Regions from separate parts of the Ensifer sp. ENS07 genome, predicted to be linked through region 2. Evidence: predicted binding sites of a transcription regulator. Region 2 holds the regulator's gene; the other holds the start of a gene.
What was found. The regulator LexA, encoded in region 2, represses DNA repair genes until DNA is damaged. The targets are predictions, from matches to a motif close to TGTTCNNNNTGTGTTCNG.

Region 1 (6,663 bases), on a different contig from region 2:
GCGGTCGCCCCAGAACATCACCTCGATCGGCATGACCACCTCGGTGCCGGCGGCAACCGCACGGTCCCACCAGGCATCGATGTCGTCGACGGTGAGCGTCAGGGTGAAGGCCTGCGGCTTTTCCAGCGGATGACCGTATTCCGGATAGGCATCGGCGAGCATCAGCGAGCTGCCGTTGACATAGAGGTGGATGTGCATCGTGCGGCCCTGCTCGTCGAGCGGGTGCCGGCCCACTTCCTTGGCCCCGAAGGCGCGCTGGTAGAATTCGGACGCCTTGGCGGCGCCATCGACCTGAAGATAGGGCAGAAGGCCGTTGAGGACCGGTGCCGGCTGCTGCGTCTGGGTATCCATATCGTTCTCCATCCTGTTCGAAGAGCCAGGACCGTGCTGGCCTGCCTCAAGGACGGACATGGAATCTCCGATCCGACATGGGGTCGAAAAAAAATCGCAGCCATGACGTTTTTCAAGGCCGCCAACAGGGTTCGAGCCGATCACGGATCGGCCCGATTGCAATGATCGCCGGGGATCGATTCCGACGCCCAGGGATCGATTTCGACACCCAGGGGGATCAGAGGTCGATGATCGTGCCGCGGCCGTCGTTCCAGATGCGCATCTCGCGCTGGCCCTGGGCCGCACCTGCGGCAGCCGGGCGCGCGGTGGCGCGGGCAGGCCTGAAATTCAGCCGGGTGGCAATGGCGCTGCCGACCACGACGACGGCGGCGATGCCGGCCAGTGCCAGCGCCAGCGAGGCGGTAAGCACAAAGGCCGCGAACGTGATGGTCAGGGCTGCGGCCGTAAAGAGAACAGAGCGAATGCTTTGCATAATCGTCACCTTTCTGATGGCGATGTGGGGGCGCGCCTTCGGACTTGCAAGAGGCGGGCTTTCGAAAGGGGTGCGGCGGTTCGCCTCGTCTTGCGGAACGCGGCAAAGGCGGGCACAACTGAAGCATGAACAAATCGAGCGAACATCACCCTGTACGCCTGCGCCGCTCGGTGCTTTGCGTGCCGGCCGACAATGCCCGCGCGCTTGCCAAGGTCGCGGAACTCGCGACGGATGTCGCGATCTTCGATCTCGAGGATGCGGTAGCGCCCGAGCGCAAGGTGGAAGCGCGTGCGGCGCTGGTGCAGTATCTGACGGCGAGCCGGCCGGATTGCGAGATTGTCATTCGCATCAATGCGATCGGCTCCGACTATGGTCAGGGCGATCTTGCTGCGGCGCTTGCGGCCAATCCCGACGCCATCCTGTTGCCGAAGGTCGAAAGCCCGGCGGATATCCAGGCGGCGGCCGACTGGCTCGACGAGAACGATGCGCCGGAGACGCTGCGCCTCTGGGCAATGATCGAGACGCCACGCGGGGTGATCAACGCGCCGGCAATCGCCGAGGCCGGCCGTACCTTCAGTGGCAGGCTCGATTGTTTCGTCGTCGGCCTCAACGACCTGCGCAAGGAGACCGGCGTTCCGGATCGTCCGGGCCGGCCCTATCTCATCCCCTGGCTGATGCAGATCCTGCTTGCCGCGCGCGGCGGCGGGCTCGATGTCATCGACGCCGTGTTCAACGATTTCCGCGATGGTGCCGGTTTCGACGAGGAATGCCGGCAGGGCCGCGACATGGGTTATGACGGCAAAATGCTGATCCATCCAGCGCAGATCGGCCCGGCGAACGAGCGCTTCGGCGTCGATCAGATCGCCGTCGACGAGGCGCGCGCGATCATCGCCGCCTTCGCGCTGCCCGAAAACGCCGGCAAGGGCGTCATCAACCTCAGCGGGCGGATGGTCGAGCGGCTGCACCTCGACCAGGCCGTCACGCTTGCCGCCAAGGCGGACCTCATCGAAAAACGAAAGACAAGATCTTGAAACTCTTCCGCTTCCTGACCGGCCCTGACGACGCTTCCTTCTGCCACAAGGTGACGGCGGCGCTAAACCAGGGCTGGAGCCTGCATGGCTCGCCCACCTATGCTTTCAATGCCGACACGCAGCACATGCAGTGCGGCCAGGCGGTGGTGAAGGAGGTCGAAGGCAAGGAATACACCCCGGATATCAAGCTGTCGGAGCAGTAGTCGAGGCTGTTTGCCGTCGCGCAGGTTTGCCCCTCTCCTCGGGTTTAGCCCGAGGACTAACCTCTCCCTGCAGGCGGGGCGAGGGGACGCGGTTGATGCTCACAATCGGCGTGTGAGGCCTGCTTTCTGGAATCGGTCGTGCTCCGATTGGGATGCGTATCGCGAGTTTCCTTCGCCCCGCCTGCGGGGAGAAGGTGCCGGCAGGCGGATGAGAGGCTTCCTCATCGTGCGGATGAGGGGCGGCCCTCACCGCGCGATGATAGGCAAATGAAGTGTCAGCCGCCGACGTGCTCGACGCTGGCCTCGATCCGTTCCATGTCGTCGTCGGAGAGGCCGAAATGGTGGCCGATCTCGTGGATCAGCACGTGGGTGATGATGTCACCCAGCGTCTCCTCGTTCTCCGCCCAATAGTCGATGATTGGGCGGCGGTAGAGGGTGATGCGGTTCGGAAACTGGCCGGTTTCCATGGTGAAGCGTTCGCTGATGCCGCGGCCTTCGAAGAGGCCGAGCAGGTCGAAAGGCGTTTCCAGCGCCATGTCCTCGAAAACGTCGTCGCTCGGGAAGTCGGCAACTTCGATGATAAGGTCGGTCGTCAGCTGGCGGAATTCCTGCGGCAGGTGGCCATAGGCCTCCAGCGCAAGCTGCTCGAAAGTGGTAAGCGTCGGTGCGTGGCGTTCCCGCCAATCATCGGTCTGGTCAATGCGGGCCATAGGCACTCCTTGTTGCCCTCCATATAGCGATTTTGCCTTTGTTTTTCGAGTGTTGAATTCCTTGACCACAGAGACAGGAATAAATTCTTAGAATTGGCTGTTGACTCATTTAGGAAGCTCTGGAATCTAATAGAACATAACATGAACATTCTGATGGGAGTTGACCGTCATGGCCGACACAGCCGTGCAGCGGGAGACGGTACTTTCGCTCCGAGAAACCATAGCCAGGATCGAAAACCGTCGGCTTCCGGGCGTCGTGCGCGCCGCCAAGGCGGCCGATCCCGGCGGCTTCCGTCAACGGGAAGAAGACGAGCCTGGCCGCAAGGCGCTGGCGCTCGGCGTTCCCGATCTGGACGACCTTCTCGAAGGCGGCCTGCCGCTCGAAGGCATGACGGAAATCCGCAATGCCGAGACGCGCGATGCCGGTGCAGCCGCCGGTTTTGCCGCAGCACTCAGCGTGCTCTGTCAACGGGCGCGGCTTGAAAAGGGCGAGCCGGCCGCCCCCGTTCTCTGGATCAGCCAGTCGATGGCTTCCACCGAGGCGGGCATGCCCTATGGGTTGGGTCTGAAGGCCTTTGGTCTCGATGTCCGCGGCCTCGTCTTCAGCCTGCCACGCACGATAAAGGATGCGCTCTGGATCGCCGAGGCCGCGCTTTCCGTGCCGAGCTTCTGTGCCGTCATCCTTGAAATTCGCGGCAACCCGGCCGCCCTGGCACTCAGCGAGAGCCGACGCCTGCATGTGCGCTCGCGCGCTGGCCACGTCCCCCTTCTGCTTCTGCGCCAATCCGGACACGAGGAGGCGAGCAGCGCCTTCTTCCGCTTCCTCGTCGAGCCGGCGCCGGCGCGCGAGCGACCGCTACCGGATGGATCGATGCTTCGCGGCAGCATCGGCCATCCCGTCTTTCACGTCATTGCCGAGAAGAGCAGGGCTCCTGCGCCGCTCGGCTTCTTCCTGGAGTGGAACCCCCATGACCGCCGCCTTTACCCCGTCGAGCCCCTACCAGCCGCTGCTGCGGCAGATCCAGAACCAGCGCATTCTGTCGCTCACCTTTCCGCATCTTCCGGCCGATCGGGTCGCGCGCAAGCGCTGGGGGAACTCGTGGCTTTCCCGCGGGCGTCCTGAGCATCCGCCCGTCGTCTTCGCCGACAAGGTGAAGAGCGCAATGCGTCTCGTTGCGCTCGATGGTTTCGCTGAAAGGCGTGGGTTTCATATCGGCCAGGGTGTCGCCGAAGCGCGGGCCATGTGTCCCGAGATCGACGTGCTGCCGGCCGATCCCGCCGCCGACCGGGCGCTGCTTGCAGGGCTGGCGGACTGGTGTTGCCGCTACACGCCGCTCGTCGCGCTCGACGGCGACAGCGGCCTCTTTCTCGACATCACCGGCTGCGCCCATCTTCTCGGCGGGGAAAAAGCGCTGCTCGACGATCTGCTCGCTCGCCTCTTTCATCTGGGGGTCGAGGCCCGGGCGGCGATCTCTTCGTCCGCCGGGCTCTCCTGGGCGGTGGCGCGTTTCGGCTCCGACGCTATCCTTGCCGAGGACGAGGCGGCGCGAGCGCTGGCACCCTTGCCGATGGCGGCGCTGCGGCTGCCGCAGGAAACGATCGAAACACTCGGCCGGGTCGGGCTCAAGCAGATCGGCGACCTGATCGAGGCGCCGCGCGCACCGCTCGCCCGCCGGTTCGGCGCAACCCTGCTTCTGCGTCTCGACCAGGCGCTCGGGCGCGAGGACGAGCCGCTGTCGCCACGGTTGCCCGTCGCTGCCCTTTCGGCAGAGCGGCGGCTCGGCGAGCCGGTCCAGGGTGAAGACGATATTTTGGGCCTGACGGAAGAACTGGCGTTGCGGCTGAAACCGGAACTGGAGAAGCGCGGCGAGGGCGGGCGCCTGTTCGAACTGCTGCTTTTCCGCGTCGACGGTGCGGTCTTTCGCATCGCCGCCGGCACGTCCTCGCCGCTCAACGAGCCGCGTCGCGTCGCGGGTCTCTTCCGCGAACGCCTGCAGGCGGTGCACGAAGATCTCGATGCCGGCTTCGGCTTCGAAATCCTCAGGCTTTCGGTGCCGAAGAGCGAAAAATACGAGGTGATGCAGGAGGATTTCTCTGGCACGCCGGATCGCGAGCGTCCGCTTGCCGCCTTCGCCGACCGGGTCATGGCGCGCTTCGGCGCAGAAAGCCTCATGGTGCCGGCGCTCTCGGAAAGCCATGTGCCGGAGCGGGCGGCAAGCTTCCGGCCGCTCACGGACCTGGCGCTGATCGGCAAGGCTGAGGAACCGGGTAACAACATCCCGGCGCCCCTGCTTGCTGCCGCCGCCCGGCCGCAGCGGCTCTTTCCAAGTCCCGAGCCGGTGGAGGCGGTGGCCGAAGTGCCGGAGGGGCCGCCGAGAAGCTTTCGCTGGCGGCGCACATTGCACCGTATCGCGCGCGCTGAGGGGCCGGAGCGGATCGCCGGCGAATGGTGGCTTGATGGCGAGCCGGCGCTGGAGCGTGATTATTTCCGGGTGGAGGACGATAGCGGCCGGCGGTTCTGGCTGTTTCGCGAGGGTCATTATGGCGCGAGCGCCCCGCCGCGCTGGTTCATGCATGGAGTCTTCGCATGAGCGACGCTACCCCCTATTTCGAGATCGGTGCCTGGTCGAATTTCTCCTTCCTCGAAGGCGCTTCCCATCCGGGTGAGATGGTCGTTGCGGCGAGCCGCCTCGGTATTGGCGGCCTCGGCATTGCCGATCGCAACACGGTCGCCGGCGTGGTGCGCGCCCATGCGCAGGCCAAGGTGGAGAAGTCGGCTTTCCAGCCCGGTGCGCGGCTCACCTTTGCCGAAGACCTGCCCGACGTGCTCGCCTATCCCTTGAACCGCCGCGGCTGGGGCAATCTCTGCCGAATGCTGAGCGCCGGAAACCTGCGCGCCAAGAAGGGCACCTGCACGCTCTACGAGACCGATCTGATCGAATGGGGCGAGGATTTGCTTCTTGCGGTTCTACCGGACCCGGTTATCGGCGCACCGGAGGCAACCCTGCTTGCCGATTTTCTCAAGCGACTGAAACCGCATTTCGCCGACCGGCTCTATCTGGCGCTGGTGCCGCGTTATGATGGCTTCGATCAGTTCGCCTTTGCCGGGCTTGCAACCATTGCCCGCCATGCGTCGGTCAGGCTCGTCGCCACCAACAGTCCGCTGTTTCATGCCGCCGGCCGCCGGCCGCTTGCCGATGTCGTCACCGCCATCCGCGAGCATGTGACGATCGCGACCGCAGGCTATCGGCTCCATGCCAATGCCGAGCGGCATCTGAAGACGCCCGCCGAAATGATCCGCATCTTCCGCGACTATCCGGAAGCGATCGCCAATACCGGGCATTTCTTCGAGAGGCTGAAGTTCTCGCTGTCGGATCTCGAATATCAATATCCGGATGAGAGCATTCCGGGCGAGACGCCGACGCAGACGCTGCGGCGGCTGACGATGGAGGGCGCGCGCGAGCGTTATCCCGAAGGAATTTCCGAACAGGTTTCCAGGCAGATCGAATACGAACTCGGCCTGATCGCAGAGAAACGCTACGAGCCCTACTTCCTGACAGTGCGCAACATCATGCAGTTCGCGCGCGGCGCCGACATCCTGTGCCAGGGCCGCGGGTCGGCGGCGAATTCCACCGTCTGCTATTGCCTTGGCATCACCGAGGTAAATCCACTTAAGACCACCCTGCTCTTCGACCGCTTCCTTTCGACCGAACGGGACGAGCCGCCGGATATCGACGTCGATTTCGAGCATGAGAAGCGGGAAGAGGTGATCCAGCATATCTACCGCACCTACGGCAAGGAGCATGCGGGACTGACGGCGGCTGTCATCAGCTACCGGGCGCGCTCGGCCGGCCGAGAGACCGCCAAGGCCTTCGGGTTCTCAGAAGACGTGCAAT
Region 2 (5,451 bases):
GAAACGCTGCCCGATCCCGTGGCCACCTGTTTTCAGAGGCTGAACGGATCCCGCGCCGATCGCTTCTCGCTCGGTGCACTGAACGGGTCGGCTTTCTTCTCCTTGGACTTGCGGCCCTCGTCGGCGATAATCTCGTCGACCGCCCGCTGGCATTTCATCAGCTCGTCGGCCGCCGGGCCGGTGCCGCGCAGGCTGAGATTCGCGATGACGCGATCTTCAAACGCGATGGCCAAGGCCCGCTTGCGCACGAAGCCCGTCAGGAACTCGGCGTCGGTGACGTTCACGAACAGAAACTTTCCGCTCGCATCACCGGCAGCGGTCGCCGAAGCGCTCCAGGGATCGGTCTTGTCGAAGCGGAAGGTCAGGTCGTACTCTTTGCCGACCTCGAGCGACCTCCAGTCGTCGCTGGCGAAGCTCATATAGAGCGGCGACTCGGAGCCCTTGGGATAGAACCCAAGGCGCAAGGTGACCCCGCCGTCGAATACCGACGAGATGAAGCAGGAGCCCTCCATCGAGGTGTCGGAAGCAACGGTCCAGCCGTCGACATCCTTCCACTTGATGATTTCGGACTCCTCAGCCGCGGCCGATCCCGCGGCGATCAGACAGCTTACCAATCCGACCAGCAATCTACGCATGCAAAACCCCCGTTTGCCCGCATTTTGATAGGTCCCCGCATCGCTGTCGAGGGTGCCTAGCCGATCCCAGGCAATATTTTAGGAATATTCACCTCTCCGCGGCAAGCGGACTGCCCATCACATGGCGAAAGGATCTTTCGATGACTTGGTCTGGCCGCCGCCGGCAAAGGGATCGTTGTTCGGCGCATTGCCACCGGCGCCCGCAAAGGGATCGTTCGCCGCTCCCTGATCGCCATTCGGGATCAAGGCGCTCACCGCCTCCTGGCACTTGAACATCTCGCTTACCGCCTTCATCGAATCACGCAGGCTGAGGCTCGCGACGACGCGCCCCTCGAAGGCCAGCGCCAAGGTGTTCTTGCGAACGAACTCGGTAAAGAAGTCGGTGTTGGAAAAGTTGACGACAAGGGCCTTGGCGCCGGTCAGATCAACACCGAACGCAACGGCCGGCCACTGACGACCACGGTCGAGCTGCAAGGCAACATCGTATTCCCGCTGCGGCTCGATGGATTTCCATTCGGCATTGCCGATCGAAAGAAACGCCAGGTTCGTCGATCCCCGCGGATAAAAGCCGATACGAAGGATAGCGCCGGCGTCATAGCTCGTCGCCGCGTAACACGAGCCTCCCAGGGAAGGATCGGATCCCACCGTCCAGGCGTTGATCCGTTTCCAGATATTCGAACGCCCTTCTTCGGCAGACGCCGCTCCAGCCGTGAGCAACAGGCCGAGCACCACCAACGACAATCTATGCATGCAACCACCCCACTTTCCACGCAAAGTTATCTTTTTTTAGAGGCCTGTCGAGACGGTGAAGGCCCTTCCCCGCAGGGATTTTTGCGCGCCCCAGGCCCGATGCGAAAGCTGGCAGCTCCGATGCATTCTCCGCGCCGGTCCATGAAGAACGGCCGAGACGAGGTTGAGATGGAGCGGCTGGCGCAAATCAGCCACAGCCTGCGGGCAAAGAGCTGTTGAACATGGCAGAGTGATCGCCATGCTTGCTGGACTTCGGAACGAAAGCGCGGTTCACATCGTTTACCAACCCGTAGTCCCACCCCTTCATCAAGTGGACGATCACCGTGCTTGCCGCCCTGCTTCTCGCTTCGATAGTCGCATCGCCCAATATGCCTGACGTCAAGCTCAGTGCCGCGACGGTGGATGAACTCCAGACCGATTTCGAACGGGCCGTGCCGTGCCATCAGATCGATGGACGCAATGTTTGGAAGGGCGCGCTCGCGTTCTACATCCAGTCCTTCGTTTATGACGGCGATACGCCCGTTGCGACCGATGCGGCCGACGCAGTGCTTCCGGAAGACAACAGCGCCGAAACGGTGAAGGAGTTCGAAGACGCCTGCTCGGCCTCGCAAGCGACTTAAGTCTCTCCGCGAAGAGAGCCGCGATTCGTTCGAATCACGCGCGCGACCGGCCTGCCCGGCGCTGTTTTGGGACGCAACCGTCGCCGAAAACCGCCCCGCTCCCGCAAAAGTGACCAATCGCCCCCACAGAAGCAGCCAATTGCCTGAATTCACGGAATTTTAGGCACTTGCGGAACACATATGGAACAGATAGTGTCTGTTCTTGATTTGTTTCACGCCTCTGGAGCGACGTGCCATGCTGACCCGCAAGCAACAGGAATTGCTTCTGTTCATCCACGAACGCATGAAGGAGTCGGGCGTACCGCCGTCTTTCGATGAAATGAAGGATGCGCTCGACCTGGCGTCGAAGTCCGGCATTCACCGTTTGATCACGGCGCTCGAAGAGCGCGGGTTCATTCGCCGGTTGCCGAACCGGGCGCGCGCGCTCGAAGTCATCAAGCTTCCGGAAGCCTACGCCGCCGGCCAGCAACAGCCGCGCAGAGGCTTCTCGCCGAGCGTGATCGAGGGCAGCCTCGGAAAGCCGCCGGCCGCCGCTCCTGCCACGCCGAAGCCGGCGCCGGTCGCCGAAAGCACGTCTGTTTCCGTCCCGGTGATGGGCCGCATCGCTGCCGGCGTGCCGATCTCGGCGATCCAGAACAACACCCATGACATTACCGTTCCGCTCGACATGATCGGCAGCGGCGAGCATTACGCCCTCGAAGTAAAGGGCGATTCGATGATCGAGGCCGGCATCTTCGATGGCGACACGGTGATCATCCGCAACGGCAACTCGGCCAATCCCGGCGACATCATCGTGGCGCTCGTGGACGACGAGGAAGCGACGCTGAAGCGCTTCCGTCGCAAGGGCGCGTCGATTGCGCTCGAAGCGGCCAACCCCGCCTACGAGACGCGCATTTTCGGACCGGATCGCGTGAAAATCCAGGGCAAGCTCGTCGGGCTGATCCGCCGCTACCATTGAATTCCAGGCAGAACGCCGAATCAAAAGAGCCTCGCCACTGAAAGTGGCGAGGCTCTTTCCATTTAAGGCGACCTGAAATCCAGATCGCTTATTCGTGGATCGTGTATTCGCCGAGTTCGCAGAGATCCTGCGTGTCCTCGGTCGTATCGAGGGCCGAGCCTTCCTCGAATTCGAATCGCATGTCGTATTTGCAGACGTCCCGCCCGTCGGCAATGGTGATCTCCATGCTCTCGCCGGGGTTCAGGACCTGCCGACCGAAAACATCGTCTTCCCATTCATTGACGCCGACCGGCGACGTATAGAAATTCGTCAGTACCGCGCCGGTGTTGTTCTTCAGCTGGAAAACCAGGTCGTCCGCGCGCGCCTCCATAGCGGTCGCCGCAAAACACGCCAACGCCGTCAGGATCAGTCTCTTTTTCATTGATGCCATTGCCTCCGTTCTTAATGTTGACGGACGCTACCGATGCGGTTGATCTCAGCGGAGTCATCGTTCCCCCTCTACCGAATTCACCGAAGCGATAAGATCCGACGGAGGCATAGGAGACGTGGCTTGCGCGGACGTGTCGCGAATTTTACCGCGCTGCCCTAAGGCAGAACGCCAAACCAAATTTAACGAGGTGAGATTTTTGGAGGCCTCGCCCGGAATTGAACCGGGGTACAAGGATTTGCAGTCCTCTGCGTCACCACTCCGCCACGAGGCCTCACAGCTCGGATAACCAAGCGTTGGCGCGGATTTAGAATGATTGCAGAAAAACCGCAAGAGGCATTTTCTGAAAAACGCGCCGTCGAATTGCAGGACGGATACTTTCCACAGAACGATCGACGATGTCCGCCGATCGTCTCCCAGCTGATCTCAGCACCAGGGCGTCGGGCGCCCTTCCCACGGCCGCACGAGCCCCTCGGAAACGAGTACACGTCCAAGAGATTGGTCACCGCGGGTGACCAGGCGCAGTTTCTCGCCGGCCTTGGCATCTGATCGCCCTCCCGCCGAGATCAGCCTGAAGTCGCCTGCATTCAGCAATTCGCGCAGGCGCTGCTTGGCGTAGAAGCCGCGCGAACGCTCCTTGTCGCAGCTTGCCTGGCGGATTCGCGGTGCATCGACATCGGCGACGCGGATCGTCTCGCCATGGAAGACGAAGGTCGCGCCATCGATCACGCAGTTGTCGTTGCGAATGCCGCAAAAATAGAACTGATCGGTACGGATGGATGCCGTCTTCACCTCTTCATTCGGCCGCACGAGAGGGGTTGGCGGCGTGACGCCGACATTCACCGACGGCACCGGGGCGGCCAGGACAACCTTCGTCGCCGGGTTGGGCTTCGGATTTGGTTTGTGCCTATCCGCCTGCTGCGCAACGCGCTCCTGCGCTTCAGGAACCGCGCGCTGAGGCTTCGGCTTCGTTTCCGATCGCGATGCAAAGGCCATGACATCGGAAACCACCGGCCAGTGCCGCAACTCGGCGCGATGGTCGTGGGCCATGACGCCGCCAAGGGTGAGCGCTGCGGCCAGATACCACGGCGCCATGCCGCCCTGTTTGCTGGTGCTTCGGCCCGAACTGCGGCGTCGACGTTTCGTAGTGGCTTTGGCCATCGGTCCCCATCCTGATTCGAGACCGCATTATGCGTTTGATGGGTTGCCGAAAAGTTTTCGAGGGCACCCCAACAGAGGGGAAGACCGCGAGGAACCGGTCATTCGCCTGCGCGGCCACGGCCCTTGTTGAGAGATTCGGAATTGCTACGGGACGGCCGCGAGGAACCGAAAACTGCCGACCGCCCTGCCCTCGACAACAAGATCGTTAAATCGGCGTCCGCCTCAGGAGCCGTTCGAGGAGTTGGCCTTCCCGCGCCAGCGCGCCCACCAGACGGCCAGACGACGACGGCGGCGGCGAACCGAGGGAATGTCGTGGGAAAGCACGATCAGGCCCAACGGTATCATCCAGAAGCCCAGCACGGGCAAGAAACCGAGAAAACCACAAAACACCAGCAGCGAACCCAGCAGGATCCGCAGCAGGGGCGAGTCGGGCAACGCGATACGCCATTTTCCCAGCACGACTTGTCGTGTTTGCGGATCAATGCCGAAATGCGTCTGCTTCCTGTTTTTATTCATCATTCCCTATCCGGCGTGTTTTCCCACAATTGGGGACTTCTCCACAGCCTCGCAACGGAACTTGTCATTTTTTTTGAAAAAAGCGCTTGGCAAATCAGAAAAGCATGCGTATTAGCAGCCTCACTTCTGAAGCGCACAGCACAACAGCGGCGCGGATGATCCCTGGTAGCTCAGCGGTAGAGCATTCGACTGTTAATCGACAGGTCGCCGGTTCGAATCCGGCCCGGGGAGCCACTTTCTAAAGGCCTGCACCTCACGGTGCGGGCCTTTTCATTTAGGCTTTTCAATAGCTTAGCTGCAATCTTGAAAGCGCCAGCGATCAAACCTCCCCGCTGCACCTTGCTTTTTTGGTTACATTTTGGGTACTTTTCGGACCACAAAAGG

Region 1: a site for LexA is predicted at 2,898-2,915, ahead of IB277_RS26410 (ImuA family protein). Genes of this name have one in related genera too.

The regions. Positions count from the first base shown of each region.
Region 1 is NZ_JACVBE010000010.1:243,920-250,582, forward strand. Features, by position in the region: gene IB277_RS26385 (glyoxalase/bleomycin resistance/extradiol dioxygenase family protein) at 1-351, opposite strand, end outside; gene IB277_RS26390 (hypothetical protein) at 569-823, opposite strand; gene IB277_RS26395 (CoA ester lyase) at 949-1,854, shown strand; gene IB277_RS26400 (DUF1737 domain-containing protein) at 1,851-2,057, shown strand; gene IB277_RS26405 (metallopeptidase family protein) at 2,333-2,767, opposite strand; gene IB277_RS26410 (ImuA family protein) at 2,937-3,890, shown strand; gene IB277_RS26415 (DNA polymerase Y family protein) at 3,805-5,358, shown strand; gene IB277_RS26420 (error-prone DNA polymerase) at 5,355-6,663, shown strand, end outside.
Region 2 is NZ_JACVBE010000001.1:1,321,172-1,326,622, reverse strand. Features, by position in the region: gene IB277_RS06750 (hypothetical protein) at 33-626, opposite strand; gene IB277_RS06745 (hypothetical protein) at 753-1,385, opposite strand; gene IB277_RS06740 (hypothetical protein) at 1,709-2,005, shown strand; gene lexA (transcriptional repressor LexA) at 2,241-2,963, shown strand; gene IB277_RS06730 (hypothetical protein) at 3,052-3,393, opposite strand; tRNA gene IB277_RS06725 (tRNA-Cys) at 3,591-3,664, opposite strand; gene IB277_RS06720 (thermonuclease family protein) at 3,817-4,551, opposite strand; gene IB277_RS06715 (hypothetical protein) at 4,774-5,067, opposite strand; tRNA gene IB277_RS06710 (tRNA-Asn) at 5,227-5,301, shown strand.